Regions from separate parts of the Variovorax sp. F042 genome, predicted to be linked through region 1. Evidence: predicted binding sites of a transcription regulator. Region 1 holds the regulator's gene; each other region holds the start of a gene.
What was found. The regulator sigma-54, encoded in region 1, starts transcription at its own class of promoters, with help from an activator protein. The targets are predictions, from matches to a motif close to TGGCANGNAANCTGCTTT.
Positions count from the first base shown of each region.

Region 2: a site for sigma-54 is predicted at 4,306-4,323, ahead of ACZYSP_RS29490 (nitrate regulatory protein). Genes of this name have one in related genera too.
Region 3: a site for sigma-54 is predicted at 3,489-3,506, ahead of glnA (type I glutamate--ammonia ligase). Genes of this name have one in related genera too.

Region 1 covers NZ_JBVASX010000003.1:160,426-168,173, forward strand. Annotated here, with positions in the region: gene ACZYSP_RS13590 (cytochrome b) at 1-218, shown strand, start outside; gene ACZYSP_RS13595 (YceI family protein) at 218-805, shown strand; gene ACZYSP_RS13600 (YceI family protein) at 871-1,515, shown strand; gene ACZYSP_RS13605 (LysE family translocator) at 1,535-2,182, shown strand; gene ACZYSP_RS13610 (phospholipase D family protein) at 2,190-3,797, opposite strand; gene rpoN (RNA polymerase factor sigma-54) at 3,808-5,409, opposite strand; gene lptB (LPS export ABC transporter ATP-binding protein) at 5,427-6,221, opposite strand; gene lptA (lipopolysaccharide transport periplasmic protein LptA) at 6,218-6,931, opposite strand; gene ACZYSP_RS13630 (thiol:disulfide interchange protein DsbA/DsbL) at 7,074-7,721, opposite strand.
Region 2 covers NZ_JBVASX010000014.1:70,169-77,916, forward strand. Annotated here, with positions in the region: gene ACZYSP_RS29475 (ABC transporter ATP-binding protein) at 1-492, opposite strand, end outside; gene ntrB (nitrate ABC transporter permease) at 489-1,412, opposite strand; gene ACZYSP_RS29485 (CmpA/NrtA family ABC transporter substrate-binding protein) at 1,423-2,667, opposite strand; gene ACZYSP_RS29490 (nitrate regulatory protein) at 3,013-4,275, opposite strand; gene tsaD (tRNA (adenosine(37)-N6)-threonylcarbamoyltransferase complex transferase subunit TsaD) at 4,395-5,435, shown strand; gene ACZYSP_RS29500 (alpha/beta hydrolase-fold protein) at 5,392-6,126, opposite strand; gene ACZYSP_RS29505 (Hsp20/alpha crystallin family protein) at 6,315-6,686, opposite strand; gene ACZYSP_RS29510 (branched-chain amino acid ABC transporter substrate-binding protein) at 6,811-7,748, shown strand, end outside.
Region 3 covers NZ_JBVASX010000002.1:32,458-40,205, reverse strand. Annotated here, with positions in the region: gene ACZYSP_RS08550 (polysaccharide deacetylase family protein) at 1-679, shown strand, start outside; gene ACZYSP_RS08545 (sterol desaturase family protein) at 693-1,667, shown strand; gene ACZYSP_RS08540 (EI24 domain-containing protein) at 1,718-2,608, shown strand; gene ACZYSP_RS08535 (competence/damage-inducible protein A) at 2,605-3,405, shown strand; gene glnA (type I glutamate--ammonia ligase) at 3,552-4,967, shown strand; gene ACZYSP_RS08525 (hypothetical protein) at 5,121-5,630, shown strand; gene glnL (nitrogen regulation protein NR(II)) at 5,633-6,712, shown strand; gene ntrC (nitrogen regulation protein NR(I)) at 6,740-7,748, shown strand, end outside.

The DNA.
Region 1 (7,748 bases):
CGGTCGCGTGGTTCGGCGTGCTGCCGCTGCCCGACTTCGTGCCGGTCGACCACGACTTCGCCGAGGCGGTGCTGCAGCCGTTGCACCGCAACTGCGCCTTCGTGCTGGCGGGCGTCACGCTGCTGCACGTGGTGGCGGTGCTCAAGCACCACTGGATCGACCGCGACGGTCTTCTGAAACGCATGTGGCCCGGGCCACGCAAGGAATCTGCTCGATGATGAAGCGACTGTTTTTCCGCCTCTTGCCGCCGCTCGCGGCGCTGGCCTTCGCCATCGCGCTACCAGCCAGCGCCGAGCCCGCGGCCGCGAAGCTCGTTGCCGACAAGAGCCAGATCGTGTTCGTCACCAAGCAGATGGGCGTGCCGGTGGAAGGCACGTTCAAGAAGTTCGACGCACACGTCGCCTTCGATCCGAAGAAGCCCGAGGGCGGCAGCGTCGCGCTGCAGATCGACACGGCCAGCGCAGGCTTCGGCGTTCCGATGAGCGATGCCGAGTTGCCCAAGCAGCCATGGTTCGACGCCGCGCATTTCCCGCAGGCAAGCTTCCAGTCGAGCGCCATCAAGGCGCTGGGCGACGGCAAGTTCGAGATGGCGGGCAAGCTCACCATCAAGGGCACGGCCAAGTACGTGACGGTGCCCGTCAGCATCGCGGCGGCCGGCGGCAACTACGCGGTGGCCACCGGAAGCTTTACGATCCAGCGGCTCGACTACAAGGTGGGCGACGGCGAATGGACCGACACCTCGATGGTCGGCAACGAGGTGCAGGTGCGCTTCAAGTTCACGCTTACAGGCCTCGGGCCGCTGTGAACGGCCGAATGGGCCTGCCCTCCCCTCACTCACTTTTCTCTTTCATGACCCACACAACCAACGCCATGAAAAAGCTCCTTCTCGCCGCGGCCCTGTCGGCCGCCGCGTTCACCGGCGCCACGGCACAGCAGCAACCACAAGGGCCCGAATACACCGCGCCGGCCGTGGCCGCCAAGCCCGCGGGCGGGCCGGTGAAAAACGCCAACTACGTGGTCGACCCGACGCACACCTTCGTGATGTATGAAATGGGCCACTACGGCACCACCACCAACCGGGGCCGCTTCAGCACCAAGGACGGCTCCGTGCAGATCGACGGTACCGGCGCCAGCGGCAAGGTCGACATCACGATGGACATCAGCTCCATCAACACCGGCGTCGACCTGCTCAACCGCCACGTGCAAAGCAAGGACTTCTTCAACGTGGCCGAGTTTCCGACCGGCCGCTTCGTGGCCGACCGCATCGACTTCAGCGGCGGCAAGGTGGTCGACGTGCCGGGCACGCTCACGCTGATGGGCCAGACCAAGCCGGTGACGCTGAAGGCCGTGCGCTTCAACTGCTACCTGAGCCCGCTGATCAACCGCCAGGTGTGCGGCGGCGACTTCGAGACGACCGTGGAGCGCAGCGACTGGGGCATCACCTGGGGGCTGAACTTCGGCTTCGAGAACAAGGTGAAGCTGCTGGTGCAGGTCGAAGCGGTCAACGTGCAGTGACACCGGAGAAGGCAAGGCCATGATGGACACCACCCTTTCGCTGCTCGGCATCGCCGGCGCCATGACTGTGGGCGCGATGAGTCCCGGCCCCAGCTTCGTGATGGTGGCCCGCACCGCCGTGACCTCGCGCACCGACGGACTGGCCGCAGCGCTGGGCATGGGTGCCGGCGGGCTGGTCTTCGCGATCGCCGCGCTGGCCGGGCTGCAGGCGGCGTTCCTGGCCGTGCCGGCGCTGTACGTGGCCATCAAGGGCCTGGGGGGCGCCTACCTCGTCTACCTGGGCTTTCGCATCTGGAGCGGCGCGCGGCAGCCGCTGGCCGTGGCGGCGCAAGAGACGGACGGGTCGCCGCGCCAGCAGGGCCGCAGCGGCCGCACCTTCCTGCTGGGCCTGGCCACGCAGGTCAGCAACCCGAAGACTGCCGTGGTCTACGCCAGCATCTTCGCGGCCTTCCTGCCGCGCGAGGTGCCGCTGGTGCTCGCACTGGCGGTGCCGGCGGTCATCTTCTGCATCGAGACGGGCTGGTACGCCATCGTGGCGCTGGCGCTTTCCTCGGCAGCGCCACGCTCGACCTACCTGCGCTACAAGGTCTGGATCGACCGGGCCGCCGGCGGCGTGATGGGGCTGCTGGGCCTGCGGCTGATCTGGTCGGCCGTGCGCGGCAACTGAGCCGACGCTACAACAGGCTCTCCGGCGTCAGCGGCGCCAGCAATTCGAGCATGGTCCGGTCCCAGAAGCCGGAGTCGGGCTCCTCGCTCAGCACGGTGAGCTTGCCGGCGTCGTCGCTGACCCATTCGATGCGCGACTCGTTGCTGCCCTCGGCAAAGCGCAGCCGGTAGGCGCCCTGCTGCTTGAGCACGTCGATGAGCTTGAGCGCCTGTTGCGCCATCTCGGGGCTGCGGATGAAGAGACCGATCTCGGTGTTGTGCGTCTCCGAGCGCGGATCGAAATTCATCGAGCCGACGAAAAGAATGCGCCGGTCGATCACCGCCGACTTGGCATGCAGCCTGCCTACCGAGGTGCCGAACAGGCCGAGCCGCACGCTGCGCCGGGTGCGCGTGGAGCTCAGTTCGTAGAGGTCGGCGCCGAGCTTGAGCATGTCGGGCCGGTAGCGGCGGTAGGCGGTGTGCACCAGCGGCTCGTCGGTGGCGGCCAGCGAATTGGTGACGACGCTGATCTTCACGTTGCGGCCGCGGATCTCGCGCATCACCTCCAGCCCCGAGGCGCCCGGAATGAGGTAGGGCGAGACGATGGTCACCTCGGAGCGCGCACGGCGCATCTGCTCGACCACGTTGTAGCGCACGCTGTCGACGTCCAGCAGCGGCACGCCGCCGTAGGACGTGGTCTTGCCGATCACGCGCTCGGGCGAATCGGCGTAGGCCTCTGCGGTGGCCCAGATCAGTCCGAGCTTGCCGGCGTTCAGGTCTTCCGCCATCGGGCTGTAGCCAAGCAGGTCGTTGGGCGCGGGCGGCGGCGGTGGTGGCGTGGTGTCGAGGCCGGTGGCGACGTCGAAGCGCTTCTGCAGCTCCTCGCGCGACAGGTCGCTGGCCACCACCGACTGGATCGGCCGCACGTAGATGCTGTTCCAGTACTGGTCGAACAGGCTGCCCAGCCGCGGGATCAGCGCGCCGGTGACGAAGGTGTCGAGGTCGAGGAAGTTCTCCCCCGCCGTGCGCCTGAAATACTGGTTGCCGATGTTGCGCCCGCCCGCCACCGCCATCGCGCCGTCGGCAATGAACAGCTTGTTGTGCATGCGGCGGTTGACGCGGCTGAAGTCGAAGAGCGACGCGCTGAAGCGCTTCAGCAGGCTGCCGCGCCCGGCCGGGAACGGGTTGAACAGGCGCAGCTCCACGTTGGGCGTGGCGGCCAGGCCGAGCAGCAGCTCGTCTTCGCCGGAGGTGTAGAGGTCGTCCATCAGCAGCCGCACGCGCACGCCGCGCTGGGCGGCGTCGCGCAGGGTGCGCATCAGGTAGCGGCCGGTCTCGTCGTTCTCGATCTGGTAGTACTGCACGTCGAGCGTGAGCTGCGCGCGGCGGGCCAGCTGGATACGGGTGTCGAAGGCGAAGTCGCCGCCGGGCATGAGGCGAAAGCCGCTCAGGTCGGGGTCGGGCTGGGAGGCCAGCGCGATCTTGCCGAGCGCGGTGTCGGCTGACACGGCCATGGCCTTGGTGGGCGGGCGCGGCGCCTCGTCGGGCAATGTGGCGCAGCCTGCGAACAGCAAGACCGCAGCCATGACGAAAACCCAATGCCCACAACGCGAAAGCGACGGCAGGCGACGGGTCATCGGTGGCTTTCTACAGGGCCTTGCGCAGGTTGGCGGGCGCGATGCGCAGCGCCTCGCGGTACTTGGCCACGGTGCGGCGCGCGCACTCGATGCCCTGCTCTTTCAGCATCTCGGAGATCTGGCTGTCCGACAGCGGCTTCTTGATGCTCTCGGAGCTGACGAACTGCTTGATCAGCGCGCGCACCGCGGTGCTCGACGCATTGCCGCCGGTTTCGGTGCCCAGCGCCGAGCCGAAGAAGTACTTGAGCTCGACCGTGCCGAAGGGCGTGGCCATGTACTTGGCGGTGGTCACGCGCGAGATGGTCGATTCGTGCAGGCCCAGTTCGTCGGCGATCTCGCGCAGCACCAGCGGGCGCATCGCGAGTTCGCCGTGCACGAAGTAGCTCTTCTGCCGCTCGACGATGGCGTTGCTCACGCGCAGGATGGTGTCGAAGCGCTGCTGGATGTTCTTGATGAACCAGCGCGCCTCCTGCAGCCGCTGCGACAGCGCCTGGCTGCCTTCGCCCTTGTGCGACTTGAGTGCGCCGGCATAGATGTCGTGCACGCGCAGGCGCGGCATCACCTCGGGGTTCAGCATGACGCGGAACTTCACATTGGTGCCGCGGCCCGTCTTGGTGACGATCACGTCGGGAATGACGATGTTGCGCTCGACGTCGACGAAGCGCCGACCCGGCTTGGGCTCGAGCCGCGCGATGATCTGCAGCGCCGAGCGCACCAGCTCCTCGTTGCTGCGGGTGAGCGTGGCCAGGCGCTTGAAGTCGCGGCGCGCGAGCAGCTCCATTGGCTGCTTGCAGATGGCGATGGCGGTCTTGCGGACCAGCTCTTCCTCGTCGGTCTCGTCCTCGCGGGCCAGGGCACGCAGCTGGATGCCCAGGCATTCGCCGAGGTCGCGAGCGCCGACGCCGGCGGGTTCCAGGCTTTGCAGCAGGCCGAGCGCCACCTGAAAGTGATGCACGAGGTCGTCGAACTGGTCGTTGTCGTCGCCGGCCAGGCCCGAGGCCAGTGCGGGCAGCGAGTCTTCCAGGTAGCCGTCGTCGTTGAGCGATTCGATGAGAAAGCGCAGCGCGGCGCTGTCGTTCTCGTTCAGGCGCAGGCTCAGGGCCTGGCGGTGCAGGAAGGACTGCAGCGACTCCTGGCTGCGCGCGAGTTCGGTGGCGTCGGCACGTTCGTCGTCGCCGAGGTTGTTCTGGCGCGCGGGCGCATCGCTGCCCCATTCGCTGTCGTCGGGCGCCATGTCGACGGTGCCGTCGCCTTCCCAGTCGGGCTCGCGCTCGGTGATCTCGGCAGCGGGGCCGTCGGTGTCGGCCGTGGTGGTGGTGCTGGTTTCGGTGGAAGCAGTGGACGCGCTGGCGGCGGGCGAAGCGAAGTCGCTTTCGCCGTCGCCGCTATCGCCGCCGTCGTCGCGCGGCACCGGGGCATCGGCCGTGTCGAGCCCGAATTCCTCGCGCGCCGCTTCTTCAGCCGTGCGCTCGAGGAACGGGTTCTCGTCGAGCATCTGCTCCACCTCCTGGCTCAGTTCGAGCGTGGAGAGTTGAAGCAGCCTGATCGACTGCTGCAGCTGTGGCGTCAACGCCAGATGCTGCGAGACGCGAAGGGATAGCCCTTGCTTCATGGGAACCGCTCCCGCCCTTACATGCGGAAGTGTTCGCCCAAGTACACCCTGCGTACTTCGGCGTTGTCGACGATCTCCGAGGGTGTGCCTTGTGCCAGCACATGCCCGTCGCTGATGATGAAAGCGTGATCGCAGATGCCCAGCGTTTCACGCACGTTGTGGTCGGTGATGAGCACGCCGATGCCGCGCTCTTTCAGGAAGCTGATGATCCGCTGGATCTCGATCACCGCGATCGGGTCGATGCCGGCGAAGGGCTCGTCCAGCAGGATGAAGCGCGGCTGCGTAGCCAGCGCACGCGCAATTTCGACGCGGCGGCGCTCGCCGCCCGACAGCGCGAGCGCGGGCGAATCGCGCAGGTGGTCGACGCGCAGGTCGGCCAGCAGCTCGGCCAGGCGCTCGTCCATGTGCTGCTTCGACAGCGGCGCCATCTTGCCGTTCTCGTCGGGCTCGCTCTGGAGCTCGAGCACGGCGCGCACGTTTTCCTCGACCGTGAGCTTGCGGAAGATCGAGGCTTCCTGCGGCAGGTAGCTCAGGCCCATGCGGGCGCGGCGATGGATCGGCATGTGGGCGATGGGCTCGCCGTCGATGCTGATGTCGCCCGCGTCGGCGCGCACCAGCCCCACGATCATGTAGAACGAGGTGGTCTTGCCCGCGCCGTTCGGCCCGAGCAACCCGACGACTTCGCCCTTCTGCACGTCGAGCGAGACGTCTTTCACGACCGTGCGGCTGCCGTAGCTCTTCTTCAGGCCGCGCGCGATCAGGCGGCTGCCCGGTGCGCCGTTGGCGTCCTGCGTTCCTGCGGTTTCGATCACTTGCGGGTTTCTCCCTGGTCACTGAGCGTGGTGCTCTGGCGCAGGCCCTTGCCGGGTGCGGGCGTGGGCGCCGGCGGCGCCGCCTTCGCGCCGGCCGGAGCTGAGGCACCGGCTGCCGGTGCGGTGGCGGCCTTGGGGGTCAGGATGGTCTTGACGCGCCCGCCCGGGGTGGACGCGTTGACGGCGGTGTTCGGCGGCACAGTGGAACCGTTGACCGTGTAGGTGTCGTTGCTCTGGTCGTAGACAATCAGCGCGCCCTGGCTCTCGTCGTTCGGCGTAGCGCCAAGCAGGCGGCGCATGGTGGCGTTGCGGATGAACTTGACGTTGTCGGCGCGGCTGTCGTACTCGATGACTTCCGACTCGCCCTCGATCCACTCGTCGGGCGCATTGCGTTTCTGCTTGTAGTAGGCCCGCTTGCCCGGTGCCGCCGTGACCACGCCGTACTGGTAGCCCTCGGGGTCCTGGCGTACATCCATGCGTGCGCCGCGGATGATGATCGTGCCCTTCGTAACGAGCACGTTACCGGTGAACACGCTGGTCTGCTTCAGGTCGTCGTAGCGCATCGAGTCCGACTCGATGTTCATCGGCTTGGTGCGGTCGGCGGTTTCGGCCAGTGCGCCCGAGGCAAGGCCGGCCAGCAACAGCGCGCCGGCGGCCAGGCGGCCGATGCGACGGAGGAAGGTAGTGGTGGGGTGAGAGTGCAATGTCATAGAGGCACGAAACTTGCTCGGCATTGTATGCGGCTGATTGCGTCAGCCCCGCACGCACAGATGAAAAAGCCCGCCGATGCGGGCTTGACTTTCTTCCTGGAACACCGCGGAACCGGCTCCGCCGGACCGCGATCCTGGGGGGTCAGCCCTTCTTCGCTTCGCCGATCAGATAGTTCACGACCTGAAGCACTTTGGTCATGTTGCCGGCGGTTTCGCCGTCCACGTACCAGCGGCCGGCCACGGCCATTGCCGGCACGCCAGCCACCTTGTAGGCGTCGGTCATTTGCGAGGCGCGCTTGGCCTTGCTGGCCACGCCGAAGGAGGTGAAGACTTCCTTGAACTTGGCGCCGTCCAGGCCGTTCGCGGCGGCCCAGGCAATGATGTTGGCGTCGCCGTTCACGTTCTGGCGCTGCGCGTGGATCGCGTTGAACACCTTCGGCTGATATTCGTCGACCTTGCCCATGGCTTCGAGCGCGTAGTACAGGCGCTGCTTGGCTTCGACGTCGTTGCCCACGAAAGGCACGGGGATGCGGCGGAAGGCGACTTCCTTGGGCACCGTCTTGATCCAGGCTTCCAGCGCCGGCTCGAAGTCGTTGCAATGCGGGCAGTTGTACGAGAAGAACTCGACCACCTCGATCTTGCCGGCGGGCGCGTCGACCGGCACGCGCTTGTCGAGCACCAGGTATTCGGTGCCGGCCTTGGGCGCACGCGCCTGGGCGTGGGCAGGGTTGGCAGCCAGGGACAGCAGCCCGAGCGAAGTGGCGGCCAGCGAAAAGTCACGACGTTTCATTGAAAGAGCTCTCCAGTTGTTACGGCA
Region 2 (7,748 bases), on a different contig from region 1:
CAGCAGCACCTTGGGCTCCATCGACAGAGCGCGCGCAATGCCCACGCGCTGCTTCATGCCGCCGGAGATTTCGCCGGGCCGCTTCTGCGCGGCGGGCGTGAGGCCCACCAGCGCCAGCGCCGCATCGGTTCGCGCACGCAGCTGCGCCTTGCTTTCGGTGGCTGCGAACACGCGCTCGACCGCGAGGTACACGTTCTCGAAGCAGGTGAGCCAGGGCAGCAGAGAGTGGTTCTGGAACACCACCGCGCGCTCGGGGCCGGGGCCCCTGATTTCCTTGTTGGCGCACAGCAGCGAGCCTTTGGTGGGCGTGGTGAGCCCCGCAATCAGGTTCAGCAGCGTCGACTTGCCGCAGCCCGAGTGGCCGATGAGCGTGATGAACTCGCCCTTGGCCACGTTCAGGTTCACGTCGCGCAGCGCGACGAAGCGGCCCTTGGGCGTCTTGAACGCCTGCTCGACCCCGTGGATCTCGATGTACTTGCTGTCGTCGATCATGACTTCACCTCTTCGAACGTGAACGCCGTTGCGAGCTTGATGAGCGCGAACTCCAGCACCAGGCCGACGATGCCGATCACGAAGATCGCGATGATGATGTTGGCGACGTTGAGGTTGTTCCACTCGTCCCACACCCAGAAGCCGATGCCGACGCCGCCGGTGAGCATCTCGGCCGCCACGATCACCAGCCACGCGGTGCCCACGGCCAGGCGCACGCCGGTCAGCATGTAGGGCAGCACGGCGGGAAACAGGATCTTGGTGAGGATCTTCCATTCGCTGAGGTTCAGCACCTTGGCCACGTTCATGTAGTCGCTGGGCACGCGCTGCACGCCCACGGCCGTGTTGATGACCATCGGCCAGATCGAGCAGATGAAGATGGTCCAGATGGCCGCCGGGTTGGCGCCCTTGAACACCAAGAGGCCGATGGGCAGCCAGGCCAGCGGCGACACCGGGCGCAGCAGGCTGATCAGCGGGTTGAACATGCGCGCGAGAAATTCGAAGCGCCCGATGGCAAAGCCGGCCGGAATGCCGACCAGCGCCGCCAGCCCGAAGCCCAGCGCCACGCGCTGCAGCGACGAGAGCACGTTCCAGCCCACGCCCTGGTCGTTCGGGCCCTTGCTGTAGAACGGATCGCTGAACACCGTCACGGCCTGCTGCCAGGTGGCTGCGGGCGTGGGGAAGCCGGTGGTGCTTTTCATGGCCACCACTTCCCAGATCAGCAGCAGCAGGCCGAAGCCCGCCAGCGGCGGCAGCACGCGCATCCAGAAGGCGCGCAGGTCGATGGGCGTGCGCACCCGGGGCTCGGGCGCCGGGGCGGGTGCGGGCTTGGGGGCTGCCGGCCTGGCGGCGACGGAAGGGGCCACTTGCGTCACCTGCGCGGTGGTCGCTTCGAGCGGCGAGTGAAAGACTGCGCTGACCATGTTGTTCTCCCTATGCATGAAGCTTGAAGGACTCGGCGTACTTCTTCGGGTCCTTGCCATCCCAGACCGAGCCGTCGAACAGCTTGCTGGTGCGCATCGTTTCCTTGGGCACCGGCGTCTGCGTGGCTGCGGCGGCCTGCTTGTAGATGTCGATGCGGTTGATCTCGGTGGCCACCTTCAGGTAGTCGGGGTGTTCCTTCAGCAGGCCCCAGCGCTTGTGCTGCGTGAGGAACCACATGCCGTCCGACAGGTACGGGAAGTTCACGGCGCCGCCGTTGTAGAACTTCATGTGGTTGGGGTCGTCCCAGCTCTTGCCCAGGCCGTTGGTGTAGCGGCCCAGGATGCGCTGGTTGATGGCGTCCACGCTGGTGTTGACGTAGCTCTTGTCGGCGATGGTCTCGGCCATCTTGTTCTTGTTCTGCAGGCCGGTGTCGATCCACTTGCCGGCCTCGAGGATGGCGGCGGTCACGGCGCGCGCGGTGTTCGGGTATTTCTTGGTGAACTCGGCCGTGGTGCCGAGCACCTTCTCGGGGTGGTCCTTCCAGATGTCCTGCGTGGTGATGGCCGTGATGCCGATGCCGTCCATGATCGCGCGCTGGCCCCAGGGTTCGCCCACGCAGTAGCCGTCCATGTTGCCCACGCGCATGTTGGCCACCATCTGCGGGGGCGGCACGGTGATGTTCTTCACGTCCTTGAACGGGTCGATGCCGGCGGAGGCGAGCCAGTAGTAGAGCCACATGGCGTGCGTGCCGGTGGGGAAGGTCTGCGCGAAGGTGTATTCGCGCTTCTCGCTGGCGATGAGCTTGGCGAGCGAGGCCGCATCGACCGCGCCCTTGTCCGAGAGCTTCTTCGACAGCGTGATGGCCTGGCCGTTGTTGTTGAGCGTCATGAGCACGGCCATGTCCTTCTTGGGGCCACTCACGCCGAGGTGCACGCCGTAGACGAGGCCGTAGAGCACGTGCGCCATGTCGAGCTCGCCGTTGACCAGCTTGTCGCGCACGCCGGCCCAGCTGGCTTCCTTGCTGGGGACGATCTTCACGCCGTACTTCTTGTCGATGCCGAGCACCGAGGCCATCACCACGCTGGCGCAGTCGGTCAGCGGGATGAAGCCGATCTTCACTTCTTCCTTCTCGGGCTTGTCCGAGCCCTGGGCCCAGACGGCGGCGCGCAGCGCCGGGTCGATGCCGACGGCACCAATGGCAGCGGCTTGCAATACGCGGCGTCGGCTGAGGCGGGTTTTGAGCAGGTCGGTCATGGGGCGGGGCTCCGGTTGAAGAGAAACAACAAACAAGAAAGACAAAAACGAAAAGGCGTCCGCACCGCGCAGGGGCTGCTCGAAAACGAGCCCTTGCGGGATGGGGACGCCTTTGTCCGGTTCGGTGGGAGACACCCGCCGTTGGGTGCCGCCTGCCTGAAGACCCATTGGGGGGCCTACGAACTTATTGCTTGCAAGCGGTGTGCCAGCCTTCGGGTGCTACGGGCTGCTATCAAGAAAGTAGCGGGATGCGGCCGCACAGCATGGGAGAGGGCTCGATCAGGCCGGGAAGTGCCGGATGGCACAGTTGTTGTGCACTGCACCAAGTTGAACGGCAGGACCGCTTCAACGCGGCGGCGCGCGGTCGAGCATGGGCAGGTAGTCGGCCATTGCCAGCATCGACTCGGCCACGTCGACCAGCCGCCGCTTCTGGTTCATCGCGGTCTGGCGCAGCATCTTGTGCGCGTCTTCCTCGCTGAGCCGGCGGTGCGCCATCAGCAGGCCCTTGGCGCGTTCGACGATCTTGCGTTCGTTGAGTGAGGCGCGCACGGTTTCGAGCTCGTCGCTCATGGCCTGCAGGCGGTGCGACTGTTCCTGGACCATGTCGAGCACCGAGCGTTCGAGATGGCGGCCGAACTGCGCGGGAGCGGCCGACTGCGCGTCGGCGTCATCGAAGAACAGGGCACCGGCCTGCGGGGCCAGCGTGTCGAGCAGCTGCCGGTATTCCTGCAGCTCGCTGCGCGCCTGCACGGTTTTTCGCTCGCACAGCGCGCGCAGGTCGGCGGCCAGGCGGTCCTCGACGATCTTCATGGCGTCGATGCGGCGGGTGCAGCAGTCGAACCAGGCCTGGCTGAGCGGCACGTCAGCCGGCGTGGAGGCGGCGCCGCGCCGGCGGATGCGTTCGAGCTCGGCCACTTCGGCATCGGGCTGGCTGTTGCGCCACAGCGCGAGCACCGCCTCGCCGGAGAAATCGGTGAACACCTGGAAGCAGCGTTCCTGCGATTCGATCAGGTGCAGCCACTGCAGGCGCTGCGCCTCGTCGCTGCGGCCCAGCGCCAGCGCTGCGGAGCCGAAGGCGCGCTCCTGGCCGGCGAATTCCTTGCCCTGCATGAAGTTGAACATCGCGACCAGCAGGCGCGAGATCTCGGGGTCGGTGGCGCCGTCGGCCGCCTCGAACACCACCGACAGCAGGCCGGCGACGAGCTTGGCGAACGCGGCGGTGGATTGCGCCGGCTTCAGCTCGAGCGCATCGATGCGGCGGCGCAGGCCGGGCAGGGCGTCCAGCCCGGGGAGCACCCATGCGATGCGGCTGAACAGGCGCGCGCTGTTGCCGGTGCCCGCGCCGCGGTGGTTGTCGGCCTCGAGCTGGTCGAAGCCGGCGCGCACCTCTTGCTCCAGCGCGATGCATTCGGCGATCTGCGGGCCGCGCTGGTCGGCGAAGCGGGCGCCGCGAGAGGTGAGGAACATGTTCGACATGCCCCGCTCGCGCTGCAGCGCGTGGACGAGGCGGCCGATCAGGCTCACCAGTTCGCTGGTGCGGGCGAGTTGATCCAGCTCGTCGATTTCGCAGCGACGGGCAGCGATCAGAAAACTCAGTCCGGATTTCATGGTGGGAGGGCGCGGGGCTCTGGCATGGTCAACGCAACATCCGTGCCTCGGGGAGTGGAGAGCGCCGCCGTTTGCCCCTTCGCGGGTGCCGGGGGAGGGCGCCGCCTACACTCGGCGGCATGCTCTTGTTGGGAATCGAATCATCTTGCGATGAAACCGGCGTGGCGCTGGTCGAGTCGCACGGCGACGCGCTGCCGCTGCTGCTTTCGCACGCGCTGCACAGCCAGATCGCCATGCACCAGGCCTACGGCGGCGTGGTGCCCGAACTGGCCAGCCGCGACCACATTCGCCGCGTGCTGCCGCTGACCGAAGCCGTCATGGCCGAAGCCGGCCGCACGCTGGGCGAGATCGACGTGGTGGCCTACACGCGCGGGCCGGGCCTGGCGGGCGCGCTGCTGGTGGGCGCCGGCGTGGCCTGTGCGCTGGGCGTGGCGCTGGGTAAGCCGGTGCTGGGCGTGCATCACCTTGAAGGGCATCTGCTGTCGCCGTTCCTGAGCGCCGATCCGCCGGAGTTTCCGTTCGTCGCGCTGCTGGTGTCGGGCGGCCACACCCAGCTGATGCGGGTGGACGGCGTGGGCCGCTACGAGCTGCTCGGCGAAACCATCGACGACGCGGCCGGCGAGGCCTTCGACAAGAGCGCCAAGCTCATGGGCTTGCCGTACCCGGGTGGGCCGTGGCTCGCGAAGCTGGCCGAAGGCGGCAGTGCCACGGCCTTCAAGCTGCCGCGGCCGCTGCTGCACAGCGGCGATCTCGATTTTTCTTTTGCCGGCCTGAAGACGGCCGTGCTCACGCAGGCCAAGAAGCTCGGCGACCAGCTCGAAGCGAACAAGGCCGACTTGGCCGCGTCCACGCAGGCGGCCATCGTCGAGGTGCTGCTTAAGAAGTCGCTTGCCGCGCTCGACCAGACCGGGCTCAAGCGCTTGGTGGTGGCGGGAGGAGTGGGAGCCAACAGGAATCTGCGCGAACAGCTGAACGCTGCGTGCGCGAAGCGCAAGGTGCGCGTGCACTACCCGGAGCTGCACCTGTGCACCGACAACGGCGCGATGATCGCCATGGCTGCGGCAATGCGGCTGCAGTCAGGGCTGTCGCAGGCGAGCGAGCGCTATGCCTTCGACGTCAGGCCGCGATGGCCCATGGCTTCGCTACCGGAGACTGCGTAAGCAGTTGCTTTGATCGGCCGATTGCCGGCAGCGGCAGCACGTCCAGCACATTGCGCCACAGCTGGCGCCACTGCGGCCAGTCGTGGCCACCCTCGGTCGTGAAGACGCGCCCCGGCGGCAGGGCGTCGGCCAGCAGCTTGTGGTTGCTGGCAAAGCGGTCGTCGAGCCCGAAGCCCAGGTAGAGCGGCGGCAGGTTCTGCGACGGCTGGGCTTCCAGGTACTGCTGGAAGAAGGGCCAGAGCTTGCGGTCGGGCTCTTCGTCGGGCTGCGGCCCGGTAGGCGCCTGCCAGGTGCGCAGGCCGCCGGCCTTCTTGATCTCCGCGCCGAGCACCCGGCGTCCCAGGTAGGGCGCGAGCGCCACGATGCCGTCCACCGAGCCCGGCCGCGCCAGTTCGTGAATGAGCGCGCCGAAGCCGCCGATGGAAATGCCCACGAGCCAGATCGACTTGTAGCCCTTGGCGCGCTGCGGCTCGATGACCTCGGTGTGGAGGCGATCGCTCAGCGTCTGTTCGTAGTAGTAGGAAACATCCGCGTCCACCAGCAGGGAGTCGGCCGCCAGATGGCGTTCGCGCACGGCTGCGATGAACCCTTCGCGCTCGAACTCGTCGGGCTTCAGGTACGCCCCGGGCAGGAACACCAGGAGCGTGTCGGATTGTTCGTTGGGGTTGGCGGATTGAAGGTGCGTTTTCATGGTGCCTTTGGGGGCACCCGAACCGCACCGTAGCGAGTTCGGTGCGTTTACGAGACGCCCACGAAGAAGAAAGTTCTAAGAAAACGTCACATCATGTGACGTTATCTAGCGCTATTGTGAATAAGGTGCTCGTTTAAAGTCAAAACGAGGCCTTAACTAACATTTTCCTCTTGTGGGCATAGGCCAAATTAGTTGATTTGTAACTGAGTGGCCTGGCTCACGGGGACCAGCTTGCCGAGCTTCAGCGTGAGCACGCCGTTCTCGAGCTTTGCTTCGCTGGTGGCTACGTCGATGTCCTGCGGCAGCTCGTAGGCCGCCTTGAACTGGCGCTTGGCTTCGGCCTTGCTGTCGATGCGCAGCACGGCGCCTTCGATGCTGATCGCGAGGTCTTCGCGCGTGAAACCCGGCACGTCGAGCGAGAGGGTCCAGCTCTTGTCGTCCTGCTCGACCAGCGGCGAGCGGCGGGCACCGGCGAAGGCATCGTTCACGAAGCGTTCGAACGAGCGGTCATAGGCGCGGGGAGCGAAGCGGGCGGTGCGAAGGGTGGGGGCGAAAAACATGATGAAGAACTCCTGAATCAACACAATGGGGACAAGGAATGTGTGTCCCTTACACTGCGCGGCCGTTCAATCGTGAGTGCCGCTTGAGACCTCATCTAGGCCCCGCGGCACGCGTTTCAAGACAATGAATCCCCCCTTTATTTGGCGTCGCGAGGCCTTGAAATTCGCGGCGCTGGCGCTATGCGCGAGGCCCTTCGCCGCGCTGGCACAAGCATCGGTTTCATCGCCACCTGCGCCCATTCGCCTGGCACTCATCGAAAGCATGAGCGGCCCCTTCGCCAACACCGGCGAGGCCGTGTTCCGCAATCTGTTGTGGGCGGTGGAGCGCGTGAATGCGCGCGGCGGCATCAAGCTGCCCGGCGGCGCGCGGCCCCTGCAGCTCGACCGCTACGACAGCAAGGGGCAGAACGAAGAAGCGCTCTCCGCGCTGCGCGCCGCGATGGACGACGGCGCGCGCATCGTGCTGCAGGGCAACTCGTCGGCCACGGCCGCGGCGCTGGTCGATGCCATCGACAAGAACAACGAGCGCGACCCGTCGCGACGCGTGATCTTCCTCAACTACGCGGCGGTCGACCCTGTGCTCACGAACGAGCGCTGCAGCTTCTGGCACTTTCGCTTCGACGCCCATGCCGACATGCGCGTGGCCGCGCTGATGGACGTGGTGAAGGACGACGCAGCGCTCAAGCGCGTCTACCTGATCGGACAGGACTACAGCTTCGGCCAGGCCGTGCTGCGCGAGGCGCGCCGGCAGCTCGGCGCACAGCGGCCCGACGTGGAGATCGTCGGCGACGAACTGCACCCGATGGGCAAGGTGAAAGACTTTGCGCCCTATGCCACCAAGATCATCGCGAGCGGTGCGCAGGCCGTGGTCACGGGCAACTGGGGCAACGACCTCACGCTGCTGGTGAAGGCGGCGCGCGAAGCGGGCTTCAACGGCACCTTCTATACCTTCTACGGCAATGCGCTCGGTGCGCCCGCAGCCATCGGCGATGCGGGCATCGGACGCGTGATCGCGGTGGCCGACTGGCTGCCCAACGTGCAGACGACGCAGTCCGAAGCCTT
Region 3 (7,748 bases), on a different contig from region 1:
CATGGGCGTCGCTCCGCTGGTGGCCGACGTGCTCAAGCGGCAGGACGTGCGCGTCACCTTCTTCGCCGCCGCCGAGCGCACCCAGACCGACGGCGACAGCCTCGACGACCACTGGGCGCCCTGGTGGAAGGCGAGGGCGGCCGAAGGCAACGAGTTCGGATCGCACACCTACGACCATGCGTACTGGCGCGCCGACGTCAAGAGCACGCCGCCGAGCTTCCGCATCAAGCCCTCGGCGGGCCCGCAGGACGGCAAGGAATCGACCTGGAGCGCGGCCGAGTACTGCGCCAACATCCGCAAGTCGTCCGACCGGCTGGCCGCCATCACCGGCAAGAAGCCGCTGCCGCTGTACCGCGCGCCGGGCGGCAAGACCTCGCCCGCGCTGCTGGCCGCCGCCGAAGGCTGTGGCTACAAGTACGTCGGCTGGGCGCCCGCCGGCTTTCTCGGCGACGAGCTGCCGAGCGAGAAATTCAGCAACGCCAAGCTGCTGACGCAGGCGCTCGACACCATTCGCCCCGGCGACATCCTGCTCGCGCACCTGGGTATTTGGTCGCGCAACGACCCATGGGCTCCGGCCAACCTCGAGCCGCTGATCGTCGGGCTCAAGGCCAAGGGCTTCTGCTTCCAGACACTGCGCCAGCACCCGGACTTCCGCGCCTGGATTGCATCTCACCCTTGAACGAGTTTTCGCCGTGATCGATTGGCTGACAGACGCTTTTTCCGCCATGCAGGGCTGGTTCTTCGAGGCCGCCGTGCAGCCGCTGGTCTACGCCGTCGGTCTCGGCGGCTGGACCGAAGACGCCTTCGACGCCACCGGCTGGCTGCTGGTCGGCGTCATCCAGATCCTGGTGTTGCTGGCGATCATCGGGCCGCTGCAGCGCTGGCGATCGGTGGAGCCGGTGGTCGACCGCCACGCGATCCGCATCGACATGCTCTACACGCTGATTCACCGGCTCGGCCTGTTCCGGCTGGCAATCTTCTTCACGCTGCAGCCCTTCTTCGACGATGCGATGGGCAGCCTGCGCACGGCGGGGTGGGGCACCTTCCACCTCGACGAAGTGTGGCCCGGCGTGACCGACGTGCCGGTAGTCGCCTTCGCCATTTACCTGGTAGTGCTCGACTTCGTCGGCTACTGGATCCACCGCGGCCAGCACCAGTTCAACTGGTGGTGGGGCCTGCATTCGCTGCACCACTCGCAGCGCCAGATGACGATGTGGAGCGACGACCGCAACCACCTGCTCGACGACATCGTCCACGACACGCTGATCGTCATCGTGGCGCAGCTGATCGGCGTCGCGCCGGGGCAGTTCATTGCCTTTGTCGCCTTCACGCAGCTCAGCGAAAGCCTGCAGCACGCCAACCTGCGGCTCAGCTTCGGCGCCATCGGCGAGCGGCTGTGGATCAGCCCGCGGTTCCACCGGTTGCACCACAGCATCGGGCTGGGGCACGAATCGAACGGCAGGAGCACGCTCGGCGGCCACAACTTCGGCGTGCTGCTGCCTTGGTGGGACATGCTGTTTCGCACCGCCAACTTCGAGAACCGCTACGACCCGACCGGCATCCGCGACCAGGTCGAACCCAGCGCCGACGGCCGCGTGCGCGAATACGGGCGCGGTTTCTGGGCCCAGCAGTGGCTCGGCCTGAAGCGAATGGTCGGTCGCGGTTGAGGGGCTCCAGCCCCTGAACGGCTCGTCCGAGGCGTTATCCTCGCTGCTCAATGCGCCTGCTCCTCGACTCCTTCTGGCGCGCGGTCGCCTATTGCATGCTGCCGCGCGTGATCGTGCTGTCGCTGCTTCCTTTGGGGTTGATGGTGGTGCTGGCCGCGGGGCTCGGTTATTTCTACTGGGACTCCGCCGTGACCTGGACACGCGGCGCGCTCGATGCCTGGCCGCTGCTGTCGAGCTTCTGGGCGTGGATCGGCCGTCTTTTCTCGGGTGACGTCACTTTCGCGCTGGCGTCCCTGGTCGTGGTGTTCGCCGCCACGCCGCTGATCGTGGTGGTCTGCCTGCTGATCGTGGCCGGCTTCATGGCGCCTGCGCTGACCAGGCTCGTGGGCGAGCGGCGTTTTCCCTCGCTCGAGCAGAAAAAGGGCGCTTCGTTCTTCGGCAGCGTCGCGCGTTCGCTCGGCGTCACCATCCTGGCGCTGATCGCCCTCGTGGTGTCGATGCCACTGTGGCTCATTCCGCCGCTGGTGCTGATCCTGCCGCCGCTGATCTGGGGCTGGCTCACCTATCGTGTGATGAGCTTCGATGCGCTGGCCGAGCACGCCAGCCCCGAGGAACGCGCCGCGCTGTTGCGCGCGCACCGGCTGCCGCTGCTGTGCATCGGCGTGCTGTGCGGCTACCTGGGCGCCGCGCCCAGCATCGTCTGGGCATCGGGCCTGCTGTTCGCCGCGGCCTTCTTCGTGCTGGTGCCGATCGCCATCTGGATCTACACACTGGTCTTCGCCTTCTCGGCGCTCTGGTTCGCTCACTACTGCCTCGACGCGCTCGCGCGGCTGCGTGCCCAGCGCGCTGTGGCCGAGGCATCGGCCGCCAACGGCACAACACCGGCGCTCGAAGCCGAAGAGGCCAGCAAGGCCGCTCTTTCCCAATGGGGTTCACCATGACACGCGCATTCGGTCTCATCGTCGTCGGTGACGAGATCCTTTCCGGCAAGCGGGCCGACAAGCACATGGCCAAGGTCATCGAGCTGCTCGCCGCGCGCGGCCTGCAGCTGAGCTGGGCCGAATACGTGGGCGACGAACCGGCGCGCATCACGGCCACGCTGGCGCGCGCCTTCGCCTCGGGCGACATCGTCTTCTCGACCGGTGGCATTGGCGCCACGCCCGACGACCACACCCGCCAGTGCGCCGCCAAGGCGCTGGGCGTGCCGCTGGCGCTGCACCCCGAGGCCGAGCTGCTGATCCGCGAGCGCATGCAGGACACCGCGCGTGAGCAGGGCGTGCCCTACGAGCCCAACCGCTCCGACAACGTGCACCGGCTCAACATGGGCGTGTTTCCGCAAGGCGCCACGCTCATCTACAACCCGTACAACAAGATCCCCGGCTTCAGCGTTGGCGACGTGCACTTCGTGCCGGGCTTTCCCGTCATGGCCTGGCCGATGATCGAGTCCGTGCTCGACGGCCGTTACGCCGAACTGTTTACCCGTAATGCCGTCGCCGAGAAGTCGGTGATCGTTTTCGGTGCCATGGAAGCCACGCTGACGCCGCTCATGCAGGCCATCGAGGCCACCCACGCCGGCATCAAGGTGTTCAGCCTGCCGAGTGTCGATCACCCCGAATACGGCCGCCACATCGAGCTGGGCGTCAAGGGTGACCCCGGCCGGCTCGATGCCGCCTATGTCCAGCTGATCGAAGGGTTGCACACCTTTGATGCCAAGCTTGGTCCAGAATTGGTGCGTTAATACTGAGCGCACCATTTTGGTGAAATTCCGCCTTCATTTGGGGTTTGCGGCGGCCACTAAAGCCTCATCGAGTGAGGTGACAATGGCACAGAAACTGCATCCCTCATCCCTGTATTCCTAACCACCATCCAACTCAGGAGAAACTGATGGCAAAGACCGTCGCCGATGTACTCAAGCTCGTCAAGGAAAACGAGGTCAAGTTCGTCGACTTCCGCTTCACCGACACCCGTGGCAAAGAGCAGCACGTGACCGTGCCGGTCTCGGCTTTCGATGAAGACAAATTCACCTCGGGCCACGCATTCGACGGCTCGTCCATCGCTGGCTGGAAGGGGATCGAAGCTTCGGACATGCAGCTCATGCCCGACCCGAACACCGCCAACATCGACCCCTTCTTCGAAGAAACGACGCTGATCCTGACCTGCGACGTGATCGACCCCGCCGACGGCAAGGCCTACGAGCGCGATCCGCGTTCGCTCGCCAAGCGCGCCGAGGCATACATGAAGGCTTCGGGCCTGGGTGACACCGCCTTCTTCGGTCCGGAACCCGAATTCTTCGTGTTCGACGGCGTCCGCTGGAAGAACGACATGTCGGGCTGCTTCGTGAAGATCGACTCCGAAGAAGCCTCGTGGAACACCGACAAGGAATACGAGCACGGCAACACCGGCCATCGTCCGGCAGTCAAGGGCGGCTATTTCCCGGTTCCCCCGGTCGACAGCTTCCAGGACATGCGCTCGGAAATGTGCCTGGTGCTCGAATCGCTCGGCATCCCGGTCGAAGTGCATCACCATGAAGTGGCCAACGCCGGCCAGATGGAACTCGGCACCAAGTTCAGCACGCTGGTCCAGCGCGCCGACTGGGTCCAGTTGCAGAAGTACGTGATCCACAACGTGGCCCACGCCTACGGCAAGACCGCCACCTTCATGCCCAAGCCCATCGTCGGCGACAACGGCTCCGGCATGCACGTGCACCAGTCGGTCTGGAAGGACGGCAAGAACCTGTTCGCCGGCGACGGCTATGCAGGCCTGTCGGACTTCGCCCTGCACTACATCGGCGGCATCATCAAGCACGCCCGTGCCCTGAACGCCATCACGAACCCCGGCACCAACAGCTACAAGCGCCTGGTGCCCGGCTTCGAAGCCCCGGTGAAGCTGGCCTACTCGGCCAAGAACCGCTCGGCCTCGATCCGCATCCCGTTCGTGGCCAACCCGAAGGGCCGCCGCGTCGAAGCGCGCTTCCCCGATCCGCTGATGAACCCGTACCTCGGCTTCGCTGCGCTGCTGATGGCCGGTCTCGATGGCGTGGAAAACAAGATCCATCCGGGCGAAGCCGCCAGCAAGGATCTGTACCACCTGCCGCCGGAAGAAGACGCGCTGATCCCGACCGTCTGCCACAGCCTCGACCAAGCCCTGGAATACCTGGACAAGGACCGCGCGTTCCTGACCAAGGGCGGCGTGTTCACCGATGCGTACATCGATGCGTACATCGATCTGAAGATGCAGGAAGTCACGCGCTTCCGCATGGCGACCCATCCGGTCGAGTTCGACATGTACTACTCGCTGTAATCGCGCGAAGTACAACCTCACCAATCCATTGGCGAGGATGTAATGAAAAAGGACGGCCACGGCCGTCCTTTTTCAATGGAGTGGAACATCTTGTCACTGGTGGCATCGAATTGCACGAAAATGCACCTTTGTCGCCGCCCTCCACCGATACACATGAAGACTGCTTCTCTCATTTTCCTGGCCGGTTCATTGATCGCGCTGCCGGCGCTCGCGCAGGAACGCGTCTGGCGTTGCGGCAACGAGTACACCAACAACGCCACCATCGCCCAGCAGAAGGGCTGCAAGGTCATGGAAGGCGGCAACGTCACGGTCGTGCAAGGCACCAAGTCTTCGGGCGGTGGCTCTGCGTCATCCGGTGGCTCTTCCGCGGCGCGTGCGCCGGCGGGCAGCCCGCGTGTCGAAGGCGTCGACCAGCGTGCCCGTGACGGCGAGGCTCGTTCGGTGCTCGAGTCTGAGCTCAAGAAGGCCGAGGCGCGCCAGGCCGAGCTGCAGAAGGAATACAACAACGGCGAGCCCGAGAAGCAGGGCAGCGAAGGCCGCAATTACCAGAAGTACCTGGATCGCGTCGCCGAAATGAAGGCTGAGCTGGCGCGCAACGAGAGTGACATCGCCGGCATCCGCCGCGAAATCGGCCGCCTGCCGAACAAGCAGCAGTCGCAGTAGTCATGGTGTTCGGGAAGAAGGCGACCGGCGCCAATCCGCGCTTCCAGTCCTTCGACCTGCTGTCCACGCTGATCGCGGTGGTCAACAGCAACGGCTCCGTGCTGTTCGCCAACGCAGGCCTCGAAGACGCACTGGGCACCTCGCGCCGCACCCTCGAGGGTTCGCAGTTCGGCGCGTGTTTTCATGAGCCGCAGGTGCTGCGCACGGCCATCGACGGCGCGAGCAGCAACGACTTTGCAACGCTGCGCTATGAGGCCTTCCTGCGCCGCGTCAACCACGAGCTGATGCCCGTGCAGGTCACGCTTGCGCAGGGCGACAAGAAGGGCGAGCTCATCATCGAGATGTCGCCGCTCGAGCAGCAGGTGCGGCAAGACCGCGAAGAGCGCCTCATCGATCAGGCGCAGGCCAACAAGGAGCTCATCCGCAACCTCGCGCACGAAATCAAGAACCCGCTCGGCGGCATCCGAGGCGCGGCGCAGCTGCTGCAGATGGAGGTCGAATCGCGCGACCTCATCGAATACACCCAGGTCATCATCCACGAGGCCGACCGGCTGCAGACGCTGGTCGACCGGCTATTGGCACCGCACCGCCGTCCGCACGTGGTGGGCGACGTCAACATCCACGAGGTGTGCGAGCGCGTGCGCTCGGTCATCCTCGCGGAGTTTCCGCGCGACCTGCACATCGAGCGCGATTTCGACGTGTCCATTCCCGAGTTCCGCGGCGACCGCGAGCAGCTCATCCAGGCCACGCTCAACATCACGCACAACGCGGCGCAGGCGCTGACCGAGCGCCGCGCGGCAGGCGACGCGCAGATCACTTTCAAGACGCGCATAGCCCGTCAGGTGATCTTCAACAAGCAGTGGTATCGACTGGCACTGGAATTGCATGTAATCGACAATGGACCGGGTGTGCCGGACACGATCAAGGACCGCATCTTCTATCCGCTGGTATCGGGCAGGGAAGGCGGGACAGGGCTGGGATTGACGCTCGCGCAAACTTTTGTGCAACAGCATCACGGCGTGATCGAGTGCGACAGCGTCCCGGGCCGAACCGATTTCAAGATATTGATACCGCTGCCCTAGCGCAGCCACCGGCAACAGAGGAGATGCATGAAGCCGATCTGGATAGTTGATGACGACCAATCGATTCGCTTCGTGCTCGAGAAGGCTCTATTGCGCGAAGACCTGCCCACGCGCAGTTTCACGAACACGCGCGAGGTGCTGGCAGCACTCGAACAGGCCGCCGACGACGATCAGCAAGGTCCCCAGGTTCTGGTGAGCGACATCCGCATGCCCGGCGGTTCCGGGCTCGACCTGCTGGACAAGATCAAGGCCAAGCACCCCGGCCTGCCCGTCATCATCATGACGGCCTTCTCCGACCTCGACAGCGCCGTCTCGGCCTTCCAGGGCGGCGCCTTCGAATACCTGCCCAAGCCCTTCGACCTGCCGCGTGCAGTCGAACTCATCCGCCGTGCCGTCGATGAAAGCCAGCGCGAGGAAGTCGCCGAAGAACGCATGGTCGCGGCGCCCGAAATGCTCGGCCAGGCCCCTGCGATGCAGGACGTGTTCCGCGCCATCGGCCGGCTTTCGCAGAGCAACGTCACGGTGCTCATCACCGGCGAATCGGGCTCGGGCAAGGAACTGGTGGCGCGTGCGCTGCACAAGCACTCGCCGCGCGCCAACGGCCCCTTCGTTGCGATCAACACTGCGGCCATTCCCAAGGACCTGCTGGAGAGCGAACTCTTCGGCCACGAGCGCGGCGCCTTCACCGGTGCGCAAACCATGCGTCGCGGCCGCTTCGAGCAGGCCGAGGGCGGCACGCTGTTCCTCGACGAAATCGGTGACATGCCCTTCGACCTGCAGACGCGCCTGCTGCGCGTGCTGAGCGACGGCCATTTCTACCGCGTGGGCGGCCACAACTCGGTCAAGGCCAACGTGCGCGTCATCGCGGCCACCCACCAGGACCTGGAGCAGCGCGTCAAGCTCGGCGGCTTCCGCGAAGACTTGTTCCACCGCCTCAACGTGATTCGCCTGCGCCTGCCGGCACTGCGCGAACGCGGTGAAGACGTGCCCGCGCTCACGCGCCACTTCCTGCAGGTGAGCGCGCGTCAGCTGGGCG